Regions from separate parts of the Faecalibacterium sp. i21-0019-B1 genome, predicted to be linked through region 3. Evidence: predicted binding sites of a transcription regulator. Region 3 holds the regulator's gene; each other region holds the start of a gene.
What was found. Region 3 encodes Rex, which represses fermentation and respiration genes when NADH is low (regulators of the CRP and FNR family bind a similar motif). Its sites were predicted from a motif close to ATTGTTAANNNNTTAACAAT; they were not measured.
Positions count from the first base shown of each region.

Region 1 (4,666 bases), 650 kb from region 3:
CATGCGTTACGGCTCTCTGTTCGATGCTACCCAGACCATGGTCGCTAAGATCGACGACGACACCTATCAGGTTCAGGTCGTGTCTTGGTACGACAACGAGAACTCCTACACCTCTCAGATGGTCCGTACCATTAAGTACTTCGCTGAGAACTGCTAATCACAGCTCTACGCTCAAAAGTGCTTGAGGTGCCGTGCTGAATGACAACTAGTATTGGCTTTGCTGATACGAACATGCTGTGATTGGTACGACAACAGGATAACGAGTTCAACACCCTTCCTTTTGCGGGTTTCCGTGAGAGGAAGGGTGTTTTTTGCTGCAAAAAAGCAATGGAACGAGTTCCTTTCCAAAATGAATAGGTTACAACAAAAAGACGGAATAAAGTACGGAAATCTTAGCCATGATGCAGGCAATGATACAGCTGCAAAGTATTGTACCCCAGAGGAAAAAATGGTAAAATATTTTTAGTGTCAATAAATACATTTACGAAATTGATATTGATGATTCTGGAAATAAAATGTCAATGAATTGCGGCGTAAATCAGTCAAAAACCTGGGCGTAGATGCGTCCGGGCTTTTTTCTGATGTAAGGGAAACCGGGCCGGAGTTTGGCACGGTATGGGGATGAGATCCCTAAATGGGGAAAGCGACGGGAAAGGGAAAATGAAGGAGAAATTGAGGCTTGCTGTTTTTGGCCACAAAAGGTGGTCGAGAGAGGGCGGCGTGGAGATCGTGGTAAAAGAGCTGTGCACACGGATGGCGCAGCAGGGCTGTCAGGTGACATGCTACAACAGAGCAGGCCATCATGTGAGCGGTACGGAATATGACGATGCTGGTAAAACGGAGTACGAGGGAATCCGTCAGAAGTCTGTTCCGACCATTGAACGGCGCGGGGCTAGAGATATAATATGGGCAACCAGAGAAAAGCCTGATTTCATGCGGGTTTACGCGGCGTGACCTTTTTTTACCTCAACTTGTTTCTGTATGCCATGGTGCGTTGCGTTCCGGCGTGATTTCGGGGATTAATGGCTTCTGGCTGCGCTCTATACTTAACCCACCACAGCGAAAGCTGATTTCCAGAAACAGTATCCGCAGTGCAAGCTGGTACGCGCTATGCGCGGAACTGTGTTTGATGTCGCTGTTGATCTTAGAAGCAATTCCGAAACTTATACGCTGCAAGGGAACAGATGGAATACTTGGATGAAAAATATCCGGAATTTTCGCGACAAGAAATATGGGTGGGGCGAAAACGGGAGCATCGTAGGTGTTGATTTGCAGGGCACTGCAATGGAAAAGCAAATCGCTCCGGAAACAATATCGTATTATCATTATTTCTTTGATGGCGAGATCTCGCGAGACTGCTGCTACCAATGCCCTTACGCACAAAGACAGCGTGTGGGCGACATTACCGTTGGAGATTATTGGGGCGTTCAGAAATATGATCCGCAGCTTCTGGTGGAACAGAGAGGAACGATCAATAGCAAAGAAGGCGTTTCCTGCCTGCTGATAAACACGGAATGCGGACAACACCTTGTCGAGAAATACGGTGCGAAGATAGAAAGCTATCCGGTCGAATTTTCTAACATTGCTCAGGAGAATACGCAGCTGAACCGGCCAACGAAGCATACCAGACTGAGAAATAAAATTTTCAGGAAGTATAAGGCGAGCGGCTATGCTGGTGTGGAAGCAATTTTTGAGCGGGGTCAGCGGAACCAGAAGTTCATATGGGGAATGTATGACCGCATTTGCGGAATGTTCTGCCGGAAAACACGGTAAAGCTGCGGCTTTCGGTCAAAATACACACATTTCCGTGCATCAGCGGCAAATGTTTGTTAAACTATTATCTATCTTGCGACCTTGCAATGTGCACGGTTTTTGTTTATAATAGTAGAGTAACGGGGCAAGATCCCCCGAATGCGAGCGAAACTCTAGTTCAGAAATTAAAACTTGAGAGGAGTTTATTACCATGGGTTTAGGTAAGAAGACGATCGACGATCAGAACTACTGCGGCAAGAAGGTGCTTGTCCGTTGCGATTTCAACGTCCCGATGAAGGACGGTGTGATCACCAACGAGAACCGCATCAACGCAGCTCTGCCCACTATCCAGAAGCTGGTCAACGATGGCGCAAAGGTCATCCTGTGCAGCCATCTGGGCAAGCCCAAGAACGGCCCCGAGGCAAAGTTCAGCCTGGCACCCGTTGCTGTGGCTCTGAGCGCAAAGCTGGGCAAGACCGTTGTGTTTGCTGACGACGACAACGTTGTGGGCGAGAACGCAAAGGCTGCTGTTGCTGCCATGAACAACGGCGATGTCGTTCTGCTGCAGAACACCCGTTTCCGCAAGGAAGAGACCAAGAACATGCCTGAGTTCAGCGAAGAGCTGGCTTCTCTGGCTGATGCATATGTTGACGATGCATTCGGCAGCTGCCACCGTGCACACTGCTCCACTGCAGGTGTCACCGACTTCATCAAGGACACCGCTGTCGGCTACCTGATGGAGAAGGAGATCAAGTATCTGGGCAACGCTGTGAACGATCCCGTTCGTCCCTTCACCGCTATTCTGGGCGGTGCAAAGGTCGCAGACAAGCTGAATGTTATCTCCAACCTGCTGGAGAAGGTCGATACCCTGATCATCGGCGGCGGCATGGCTTACACCTTCGTCAAGGCTCAGGGCTACGAGGTCGGCAAGAGCCTGTGCGACGATTCCAAGCTGGATTACTGCAAGGAGATGATGGCCAAGGCTCAGGAGAAGGGCGTGAAGCTGCTGCTGCCCGTTGATGCTGTCTGCATCAAGGACTTCCCCGATCCCATCGACGCTCCGGTTGAGACCACTGTTGTTCCCGTCACCGCGATCCCGGCTGACATGGAAGGCTGCGACATCGGCCCCGAGACCATGAAGCTGTTTGCCGATGCTGTCAAGGCATCCAAGACCGTTGTGTGGAACGGCCCCATGGGCGTGTTCGAGAACCCCACTCTGGCAGCTGGCACTCTGGCAGTTGCCAAGGCTATGGCTGAGAGCGATGCTACCACCGTGATCGGCGGCGGCGACAGCGCAGCAGCTGTGCAGCAGATGGGTCTGGGCGACAAGATGACCCACATCTCCACCGGCGGCGGCGCTTCTCTGGAGTATCTGGAGGGCAAGGAGCTGCCCGGCATCGCAGTTATTCAGAACGCATAATCTGATCCCGGCATCATAATGGGTGCGGCGGCTTTAGCGCCGCCGCATCTTTTTGTTTGTGCAGAGCTTTCTGCACGATAGAAGGTAAATAAAGGAGATAGAGTATCATGGATAAGGCAAAGCGTAAGGCTATCATTGCAGGCAACTGGAAGATGAACAAGACTGCCTCCGAGGCTGCTGTTCTGGTGGACGAGCTGGTCCCCGCCGTGCAGGACGCAGGCTGCGAGGTGGTTATCTGCACCCCGTATACCGATCTGGTCACCGCTGTGGAAAAGACCAAGGGCACCAACATCCATGTGGGTGCTGAGAATGTTCACTTCGAGAAGTCCGGCGCTTTCACCGGCGAGATCAGCGCTGACATGCTGGTAGATCTGGGCGTGGAGTACGTCATTGTGGGCCACTCTGAGCGCCGCCAGTACTTCGCCGAGACCGACCAGACCGTGAACAAGCGCGCTCTGGCTGCTCTGAGCGCCGGTCTGAAGGTCATCATCTGCGTGGGCGAGAGCCTGCAGCAGCGCGAAGAGGGCGTGACCGAAGAGCTGGTGCGTATGCAGACCAAGATCGCTCTGCGTGATGTGACCGCTGAGCAGATGGCAAATGTCGTGATCGCTTACGAGCCCATCTGGGCCATCGGCACCGGCAAGACCGCTACCGCCGATCAGGCTGAGGAAGTCTGCGGCCAGATCCGCAAGGTCATCGGCGAGGTGTACGGTGAGGCTGTGGCTGAGGCTACCACTGTCCAGTACGGCGGCAGCATGAACGCCAAGAACTGCGAGGAGCTGCTGAGCAAAAAGGATGTGGACGGCGGCCTGATCGGCGGCGCATCCCTGAAGGCTCCCGACTTTGCAGTGATCGTCAACGCAGCCACCAAGGGCTGATCGACGGTTTAAATCAGCTGTTTCAGCGCCCGGCTGCGCCGCATTTTCAGCGCTGTGCCGGGCGCTGATTTGTTAAATTCAAAGGAGATTCAATTTTATGGCAAAGAAACCTGTTCTTCTGTGCATCATGGATGGCTTCGGCTGGGTGCCGGAGGAGACCTTCGGCAACGCCGTGGTCGCTGCAAAGAAACCCCACCTCGATGCTCTGATGGCAAAATATCCCATGACCACCATCAACGCTTCCGGCATGGCCGTCGGTCTGCCCGAGGGCCAGATGGGCAACTCTGAGGTTGGCCACACCAACATGGGCGCTGGCCGCATCGTGTACCAGCAGCTCACCCTCATTACCAAGTCCATCAAGGACGGCGAGATGCTCCAGAACCCGGTTCTGGTTAAGAACATGAAGGCTGCCATCGATGCCGGCAAGGCCATCCATCTGATGGGTCTGGTGGGCACCGGCGGTGTGCACAGCCACGCAGACCACTGGTTCGGCGTGCTGGAAATGGCAAAACATCTGGGCGCAAAGAACGTTTACCTGCACTGCATCACCGATGGCCGCGATACCGACCCGCACTCCGGCAAGGGCTTCCTGGCCGACCTGCAGGCCAAGCTGGAC
Region 1 is NZ_AP031425.1:2,017,804-2,022,469, reverse strand. Features, by position in the region: gene gap (type I glyceraldehyde-3-phosphate dehydrogenase) at 1-157, shown strand, start outside; gene ACGHP1_RS10095 (hypothetical protein) at 661-954, shown strand; partial or broken gene ACGHP1_RS10090 (dTDP-4-dehydrorhamnose 3,5-epimerase family protein) at 1,072-1,167, shown strand; gene ACGHP1_RS10085 (Coenzyme F420 hydrogenase/dehydrogenase, beta subunit C-terminal domain) at 1,198-1,773, shown strand; gene ACGHP1_RS10080 (phosphoglycerate kinase) at 1,964-3,172, shown strand; gene tpiA (triose-phosphate isomerase) at 3,280-4,050, shown strand; gene gpmI (2,3-bisphosphoglycerate-independent phosphoglycerate mutase) at 4,148-4,666, shown strand, end outside.
Region 1: a site for Rex is predicted at 1,826-1,845, ahead of ACGHP1_RS10080 (phosphoglycerate kinase). Genes of this name have one in related genera too.

Region 2 (4,666 bases), 1.5 Mb from region 3:
TGATGCCGCCGTTGATTGCCTTCTTGCAGTTGCGTACAGCGATGGGTGCATTCTTTGCGATCTTGCCGGCCAGCTTCAGCACGTTCTCCATCAGTTCAGCCTGAGGATACACAGCGTTCACCAGACCAATGCGCAGAGCCTCGTCCGCCTTGATGTTCAGTGCAGAGTAGACCAGCTGCTTTGCCATACCCATGCCGACCAGACGTGCCAGACGCTGGGTGCCGCCGAAGCCCGGGGTGATGCCCAGACCCACTTCCGGCTGGCCGAACACAGCGTTGTCAGAGCAGATGCGGATGTCGCAGCTCATAGCCAGCTCGTTGCCGCCGCCCAGTGCAAAGCCGTTCACGGCTGCAATAACGGGGATGGGGAAGCTCTCAATCATCAGGAACACATCATTGCCCAGCTTGCCGAAGGCCTCGCCCTCTGCCTTGGTCATGGTGCTCATGGAACCGATATCTGCACCTGCCACGAAGCTCTTGTCGCCTTCGCCGGTCAGAACGATGCAGCGGACAGTCTCCTGATCCACAGCCTCAAAAGCTGCCTTCAGGTCTGCCAGAACTTCGGGATTCAGGGCATTCAGTGCCTTGGGGCGGTCGATGGTAATGATCTCAACTGCACCCTGCACCTCGGTTTTTACAAATGCCATTGTGAAAACCTCCTATTCAAATCTTATCAATTATCACAAACAGCCCCCGGACGGAGGAAAGGCTCTCCGGTTCCCTTCCCCGTCCGGGTCTGTCATTCAGTCAGGATTCCAAGAGGTGGAACTTAGTCCATCTCAACGATGGTAGCGCAGCCCATGCCGCCGCCGATGCACAGGGTAGCCAGACCCTTGTGAGCACCGCGATGCTTCATAGCATACAGCAGGGTGACCAGGATACGAGCGCCGGAAGCGCCGACCGGGTGGCCCAGAGCAATTGCGCCGCCGTTGACGTTCACCTTGCTCATATCAAAGTTCAGAGCCTGGCTGACAGCCACAGACTGAGCAGCAAATGCCTCGTTGGCCTCGATCAGATCCATGTCAGCAACGCTCATGCCGGTCTTAGCCATGACCTTCTTGGTAGCAGCGATGGGGCCCAGACCCATGACTTCCGGCTCAACGCCAGCCAAAGCACCTGCGACCCAGGTAGCCAGAGGCTTCACGCCCAGCTCCTTAGCCTTCTCCTCGCTCATGATGACCAGAGCAGCAGCGCCGTCATTGATGGCGGAAGAGTTGCCGGCGGTCACGATGCCGTCCTTGGTGAAAGCGGGCTTCAGCTTTGCCAGCACTTCAGGAGCGCTCAGACGGGGGCCTTCATCAGTATCGAACACGGTGTCGCCCTTCTTGCCCTTGATCACAACGGGAACGATCTCGTCCTTGAAAGCGCCGTCCTTGATGGCCTTGTCAGCCTTCAGCTGGCTGTTGTATGAGAACTCGTCCAGCATCTCACGGGTGATGGGGCTGTAGCCGTACTTCTTCTGATAGGTCTCGTTGGTGCAGACGTTCTCAGCGGTCATGCCCATGTGCTTGTTGAAGCCGCAGGCATCCCACAGAGCATCGTTGACCATGGTATCCACGATCTCGCTCTTGCCCATAGGAGCGCCCATGCGGTAGCCGTAACGAGCCTTCTGCAGTGCGAAGGGAGCCATGTCCATGTTCTCCATGCCGCCTGCGACCACGATATCAGCATCGCCAGCCTCGATCATCTGAGCAGCCATATTGACGCAGTTCAGACCGGAGCCGCACACCACGTTGACAGTGACAGCCGGGGTCTCGATGGGCAGGCCAGCCTTCAGAGCAGCCTGACGTGCAACGTTCTGGCCCAGACCAGCCTGAATGACACAGCCCATGTAAACATGATCGACCTGCTCAGGTGCGACGTTTGCACGGTTCAGGGCTTCCTTGATGACAATGGAGCCCAGCTCAACTGCGGGAACGTTTGCCAGAGTGCCGCCGAATTTGCCAATAGCGGTACGGCATGCAGATGCGATAACGATCTTTTTCATGTGAATAGCTTCCTGAATTGTGTATGTGTTACTTTTCGTAAGCCATTTTTATCAAAAACGCCCGTAAGCGCTTTTACAAATTAGGTCTCGGGGTCTTTTTTCTGCCGGATCAGCGCATACTTTTCGTTGACCGCCTTTTCCACATTGGGTGTGACGAACTTACCGATGTCGCTGCCGTAGTAAGCTGCCTCTTTTACAATGGTGGAAGAAAGGTAGCTCCACTTGATGCTCGTTGCCAGAAACATGGTCTCGATGCCGGGCATCAGTGCGTGATTGGTCTGCGCAAGCTGGATCTCGTTTTCAAAATCCGTCACCGCCCGCAGGCCCCGCACCATCACCGAAGCGTGCCGTTTCTTGGCGAACTCCACGGTCAGGCCGTCGAAGCTCTCCACCGAAACATTCTGGATGCCCTTGCAGCATTCCTTTAGAAGCTCCACGCGTTCCTCCACGGTGAACAGCGGATTCTTTGCGCTGTTGTTGAGCACCGCCACGATCAGATGATCGTTGATCTTTGCTGCGCGCTTGATGATATCGAGATGCCCTTTTGTGACCGGATCGAACGAACCGGGATAAACTGCTGTTGCCATCGTCTGGTGTCCTCCTTGAGCGCTGTGAAAAGCGCGTTTTGGTTCTGCCATGATAGCACTTTCCAGTCTTGGGTGCAAGATTTTTGTGCAAGCTGTACGTTTTATCGTTAAAATTTAAACAATCAATGTCATGCTGCATCGCAGCTGCTTGCTACGCTATAAGTAAACCATATCGTCAAAATTTTATCAAGTCCTTTTGCAAAGATTTTGGTTTTTCAGCACCAAACAATCGTCCAGAAACTCCGCGAATTTTGTCCATATTGCCAGTCGGTCAAAATTTTCTCGATAAACTATTGATTCTACACATTGTTAATGTTATAACTAAGTTGTGCAGATCTGCTGCCCTGTCCGACAGCTGCCTTCTGCTGGTTATCAGGATATCATCCGCCTGTGTCAGAGCTGTGTTCAAATTGCCAACAGGTGGTAAACATCCTGCAAAGATTTGTCCGTGCAGGAAGAGTAAATGATAAATTTACAATTCCTTTATGTTATTATAGGAGAGGATGGTTTATAATGGATTTTACGGAACTGTATGCTCAGAAGAAAATGACCGCCGCTCAGGCTGCCGCACTGGTCAAAAGCGGTGACTGGGTGGATTACGGCTGGGCTGTGAACACCCCTGTGGCGGTGGATGCCGAGATTGCAAAGCGTCTGCCTGAGCTGGAAGGTGTCAACTTCCGCGGCGGCATCCTGATGTGGGTGCCCGCGATCTTCCAGATCGACGATCCCGCTGCACACATGACATGGAACAGCTGGCATATGGGCGGCATTGAGCGCAAGGCCATTGCACAGGGCTTCTCCTTCTACTCCCCCATCCGTTATTCCGAGCTGCCCCGCTACTACCGCGAAAGCCCGGATCCGCTGGATGTGGCGGTGTTCCAGGTGACCCCCATGGACGAGCACGGCTACTTCAACTTCGGCCCCAGTGCATCTCATCTGGGTGCTGTGTGCGAAAAAGCCAAGAAGATCATCGTTGAGGTCAACAAGAACATGCCCCGCTGCCTTGGCGGCATGGAGAACTGCATCCACATTTCTCAGGTCACCGGCATCGTGGAAGGCGAGAACCCGCCCATCGGCCAGATGGCCGCTCCCGGTGCTGCTACCGAAGTGGATCTGAAGGTTGCCAACCTGATCGTTCCGCAGATCCCCAACGGTGCCTGCCTGCAGCTGGGCATCGGCGGTATGCCCAATGCCATCGGCAGCCTGATCGCACAGAGCGATTTGAAGGATCTGGGCGTGCACACCGAAATGTATGTGGATGCCTTTGTGGATATCGCCAAGGCCGGCAAGATCACCGGTGCATGCAAGCAGCTGGACAAGGGCCGTCAGGTCTACGCCTTCGGTGCCGGCACCCAGAAAATGTACGATTACCTGAACGATAATCCGGAGTGCATGTCTGCACCCGTGGACTACACCAACGATATCCGCAGCATCTCCGCACTGGATAACTTTATTTCCATCAACAACGCTGTGGACATCGACCTGTTCGGTCAGGTGAACGCCGAGACTGCAGGCCTCAAGCACATCTCCGGTGCCGGCGGTCAGCTGGACTTCGTTCTGGGCGCATACCTTTCCAAGGGCGGCAAGAGCTTTATCTGCCTGTCCTCTACCTTCTTTAATAAGAAGACCGGCCAGCTGGAGAGCCGCATCCGTCCCACTCTGGAAAACGGCAGCATCGTCACCGATACCCGTGCCAACATCCACTACCTGTGCACCGAGTACGGCTGCGTGAACCTGAAGGGCCTGACCACCTGGGAAAAGGCCGAAGCTCTGATCAGCGTAGCACATCCCGACTTCCGTGAAGACCTGATCAAGGAAGCCGAAAAAATGCACATCTGGCGCAGGAGCAACAAAATCTGATAAGTGCCGCGGGGATTCCTGCTGTCCGCGGCTGAAATGGAGTCTATCATGATGGACAAAAAGCCGCACATCAAGCCCTATCTCTACGGGATGTTGGCAGGATTTGGAGCGATCTCCCTGAGCATCATCTTCTTTTTCCTGATCTACCGCTTCGATGGTTTTGGTGATGCCATCTCCACGCTGACCGGCATTCTGATGCCATTCATCTACGGTGCCGTCATCGCCTACCTGCT
Region 2 is NZ_AP031425.1:1,157,275-1,161,940, reverse strand. Features, by position in the region: gene ACGHP1_RS05680 (enoyl-CoA hydratase-related protein) at 1-646, opposite strand, end outside; gene ACGHP1_RS05675 (acetyl-CoA C-acetyltransferase) at 769-1,986, opposite strand; gene coaD (pantetheine-phosphate adenylyltransferase) at 2,067-2,573, opposite strand; gene ACGHP1_RS05665 (butyryl-CoA:acetate CoA-transferase) at 3,087-4,433, shown strand; gene ACGHP1_RS05660 (AI-2E family transporter) at 4,482-4,666, shown strand, end outside.
Region 2: a site for Rex is predicted at 2,879-2,898, ahead of ACGHP1_RS05665 (butyryl-CoA:acetate CoA-transferase). Genes of this name have one in related genera too.

Region 3 (4,666 bases):
GGAAACAGGGCCGTCAGACAGTGCCAGGCTCTCGTCTGCAGAAGCAGCGGGAGCGGAAGAAGCGGTGGAAGCAGCAGAGCTGGATGCAGCAGAGTTGCCGCCGCAGGCAGCCAGAAGGCCGGCAGCGCCCACAGCGCCGGTGACCTTCATAAAATCACGACGAGAAATTGCCTTGCTCATTTTTGTTCTCCTCCTAAATACAGAAAACATCATCTCGAACGGGGGTTCTGCACATACCCCGTTGTATACAATTATGATAACAAAACAACAACCAAAAAGAAAGACGCAAATTGCAGATATCTAAACAAAAACGTACAAATATTGCTCTTGTTTTCGCGCAAGAATTGACGCCTTCGCTGAAATGAATAAACTTGGCTCGAAAAACTGTGCAACATGTATACTTCGCTATTTTGCATAGAAAACTGGGATGCATCATAGGGGGAACGTCGAATTTTGCAATAATTTTGTAAACATTCCGTTTCAGAACGTGGAAACGTTGCATACATTGTGGACGAACAACAGCTTAAAAAGCCCGGATGGGAGTCTTTGAACTGATATATCAATAGCGCAAAAAATGTGCACTCTGATATATCAATTGTTTGCGGCGGGCATCCGGCACCGGTCTTCGGGCATGGAAATCGGTGCTTTTTCGCCCTTTGGGGGGGTGAAGAAGCACCGACAGCGACATATTTTGCGCTGTTGTGTGGACTGCGCCTGTGGGCCGGGAATAAAAAAGAAAGGCTGCCGTGTCGTTGGACACAGCAGCCTTGTATACAAGTTTATTCGACCCGCGAAGCAGCTTTTTCGGCGTAGAACGCGCGCTTTGCCTTGAAGTAGCACTGGGGGCACATGCTCACGTACTGCACATCGTTTTCCAGATCGATGGCTACCTGCTCGCCCTCAAAGACGAATCTGCCGTTCACCTTGCGGCAGTTGCAGATGGCCTTGCGGCCGCAGGTGCAGATAGTCTTCATCTCCTCGATGGTGTGGGCCAGCTCCAGCAGGCGGGTAGAGCCGGGAAAGCCCTTGAGCGAAAAATCTGCCCGCAGGCCGTAGCAGATCACCGGAATGTTCAAATCCACCGTTACCATGAACAGCTGCTCGGCCTGCTGCGCAGTGAAAAACTGGCTCTCGTCGCACAGCACGCAGGCCAGCGGCGCACCGTCAGCGTTGGCCGTGCGCACAGCCTCGAACACGTCCGTCTCCGGCGGGATCAGCAGATCAGCCTTGCGGCGCACGCCCAGACGGCTCACCAGCTCACCGCCGCCCTTGGTGTCCACCTGTGGCTTGAGGATCAGCACCCGCATCCCCTGTTCTTCGTAGTTGTGGGCTACCTGCATCAGGGCGGTGCTCTTGCCGCTGTTCATTGCGCCGTAGCGGAAATACAGTTTTGCCATTTGAAAAACTCTCCTTACAGAACGAACCCTCTCAGCCAAAGCCTGACGGCTTTGCCAGCTCCCCCGATGGGGGAGCTTTTCTGTATCTTTCGGGCAGGCTGTCCCTGCGCCGGAGAAGCAGAAACTTTCCCGTCCCCACTGACAAAGCTCCCCTTTCGGGGGAGCTGTCGAGCATATGCGAGACTGAGAGGGTTCAGCGGCATCTCAGGCTTTAACTGAGAGGGTTCTCTTATTTAACAGGTATATTCAGTCCTGATTGCGCAGGCGGTAGCCAAGGCTCATCAGGCTGTCGCCCAGATGGACGTTCTCCACCACCACATCGGGATACGGCACAGAGAGGTCATAGTGGGAGAAGTTCCAGAAGCCCTCGATGCCCAGATCCACCAGACGGCCGCTGACCTGTTCCGCACCGTCGCGGGGCACACAGAGCACTGCGACCTTGGGGTGATGCTCGGCACAGAAAGACTCCAGCTCGTCGATATGGCGGATCTGGATGCCGCTGATCTCCTTGCCCACCTCGCTCTGTGCCACATCAAAGGCGGCGATCAGGCGGTAGCCGTTGGTGTCGGTGGTGATAAAGCGGCTCACTGCCTTGCCCAGACGGCCGCAGCCGATCAGGATGGTGGGCAGGCGGTCACCGTTGCCGAACAGCAGGCCTTCCAGAATGGAGAGCAGGTTTTCCACCGAGTAGCCAATGCCCTGCCGGCCATTCACATCGCCGATGCAGTTGAAGTCCTGTCGTACCTGCGAAGCGGTGGTGCCCATCTGAGCAGCCAGCTCGCGGGAAGAAATGCTGTTGATGCCGTCTTCCTGCAGAGAGCGCAGATAACGGTAATATTTGGGAAGACGCTTGATAACGGGAAGCGAAGCCTTTGCAGGGGTGTTCATAGAATACTTTCTCCTTTCGCTCTATCGCAGTACTTGCCGCAGCTGCCTGCTTTACAGATGCGGCGCAGAGAAACCCTGATCCGTTTACGGGTTCATATTGCAGATATTACAGTCAATTATTTAAAGTATACTGCACCGATGGAGAATGTCAAATCATTCTCAAAAAATTTTTATGAAATGTTACCGCTTTTTTGCTGCAGCGGGTCTGCATAGCCCGGCACAGGCTGGGGAATGCTGACAGAAAACGCAGGAGGAAAGCATATGAATGATGAAACGCAGCTGACCGACGCGCGTCGGCTGGAAAAGGAAGAGATCGAAGATCTGGGCACGGTCACGCTGGCCCGCGGGGAGCATGTGATCCACTGCCTGACCGTCATCGGCCAGATCGAAGGCCATTCGGAAGCGCCGCAGGGCCAGAAGACCACGAAGTATGAGCATGTCATCCCGCAGCTGGTGGCCGCGCAGGAAGACCCCCGCATCGAGGGCCTGCTGGTGTTGCTGAACACGGTAGGCGGGGATGTGGAAGCGGGCCTTGCGCTGGCGGAGCTGATCGCCAGCGTGTCCAAACCCAGTGCAACGCTTGTGCTGGGCGGCGGGCACTCCATCGGTATCCCGCTTGCCGTCAGCGCCCGGCGCAGTTTCATCGTGCCCACAGCCACCATGACCGTGCACCCGGTGCGGCATTCCGGCGTCATTCTGGGGGTGCCGCAGACCATGCGCAGCTTTGAGCAGATGCAGCAGCGCATCACCGGCTTTGTGGCGGCCCACAGCGGCATGACCGAAAAACGCTACACCGACCTGATGCTCCACACCGGCGAGCTGGTGATGGACATGGGCACCGTGCTGGATGGACGCCGGGCCGTGAAGGAAAAGCTCATTGATGAGCTGGGCGGGCTTTCGGATGCGCTGGCGTGGCTGTATAAAGAGATTGAACGCAAATGAAGGCCGATTTTGTACAACAATAGGTTTGCCATTTTCTTCCCTGCGTGGTACAATAATAAAATCAAATAGTGTGTCTACTACAAACGCGGGGAACAAAGAAACATGGCAACAAAAAAACGTAAAACGACAACACGGCGCGCAGCATCGCGCAAAAAACGCGCCGAACAGCGGCTTCCGGCGGGGCTTGGCACCCTGTTTGCAGGCCTTTTGCTGGTGGTGCTGGCCTTTGTGGAGGGAGATTCGGCATGGAAGGCCCTGCACGATGTGCTGTTCGGACTTTTTGGCTGCGGCAGCTTTGTACTGGGCGCGGCAGTGTGCTGCCTTGCTGTGCAGTATACCCGGGGCGAAGACCTTCTGCCCAAGATCTTCAAGCTGGTTCTGGGGCTGGTGTTTGCCTGCGGCACGGTGATCGTTTTTTCCGATATCCAGCCGCAGGGCATGTCGGCATTCCAGATGACGGCTGCCTGCTACGCAAACGGCGTGAATGCATGGATCGGCGGCGGTGCGCTGGGTGCACTGCTGGGCGGCAGCCTGCTGCTGCTGTGCGGACGGCCTGCGGCAACCCTTATCATGATCGTGCTGGCACTGTGTGTCAGCCTGTACATTTTTGATCTGACCCCGGCAGAGGTGTGGCAATGGCTGTGCGCTGCGTTTGGCGGCGTGCACGCAAAGGGTGCGGCCATGGCGCAGCAGAGCGCAGCCCGCCGCGCTGAACGTGCCGCTGCCCGCGCGGCAGAAGCCGAGGCTGAGGAAGACTACGACGAAGCAGAAGATGAATACCGGGATGAGGAAGATGCCGAAGAGGAGATGGAAACTCCGGCTTTCCGCATCGGTGTGCCGGACTGGCTGAACGGCATCCGCCACTGGGGCCACAAGGTGACCGAAGAGATGGAGGCGGAGGAGCCGGAGGCCGCCCCGCAGCCGGAGCCGCCCGCAGATACTTCCGGCCAGCCGCTTGCCCAGCCGGAGCCTGCCGCCCCGGCCATCACGCCGGTGCAGGTACGGGTATCCCGGCCCCGGGCTTCCTTTGACGTAGACCTTGGCCCCGACCACACTGAGGTGAAGGAGGGCGGCAGCGAACCCATCGAGCCGCTCATCGTGGGCCCGGGCGGCACCTTTGGGCAGAACCCGCTGCGCCCGGCCCCCAGACCTGCCACGCAGCCCATCGTACAGGACGCAGTGGAGACCGATGCATCCGATTTCTTTGCAAAGGCTGCACAGCCGGTGCAGCCTGCGGCAGCGGAAAGCTTTGATACTCCGGTCATGACCCCGGCAATGCCGACGGCCCAGCCGGAAAGCCCGGCAGCGGCAGTCACGCCGGAGATGCCCGCCGTGCCCATCCAGCCCGCAGTCCCGGCGGCACCCGCCCGGGTGAGCGCCGAAAACGCCGTTGCCATGCGCGGCACACCCGACGAGGACGGCTGGATCAGCATTACCAG
Region 3 is NZ_AP031425.1:2,671,547-2,676,212, reverse strand. Features, by position in the region: gene ACGHP1_RS13305 (ABC transporter substrate-binding protein) at 1-180, opposite strand, end outside; gene ACGHP1_RS13300 (thymidine kinase) at 780-1,397, opposite strand; gene ACGHP1_RS13295 (redox-sensing transcriptional repressor Rex) at 1,644-2,285, opposite strand; gene ACGHP1_RS13290 (ClpP family protease) at 2,517-3,227, shown strand; gene ACGHP1_RS13285 (DNA translocase FtsK) at 3,330-4,666, shown strand, end outside.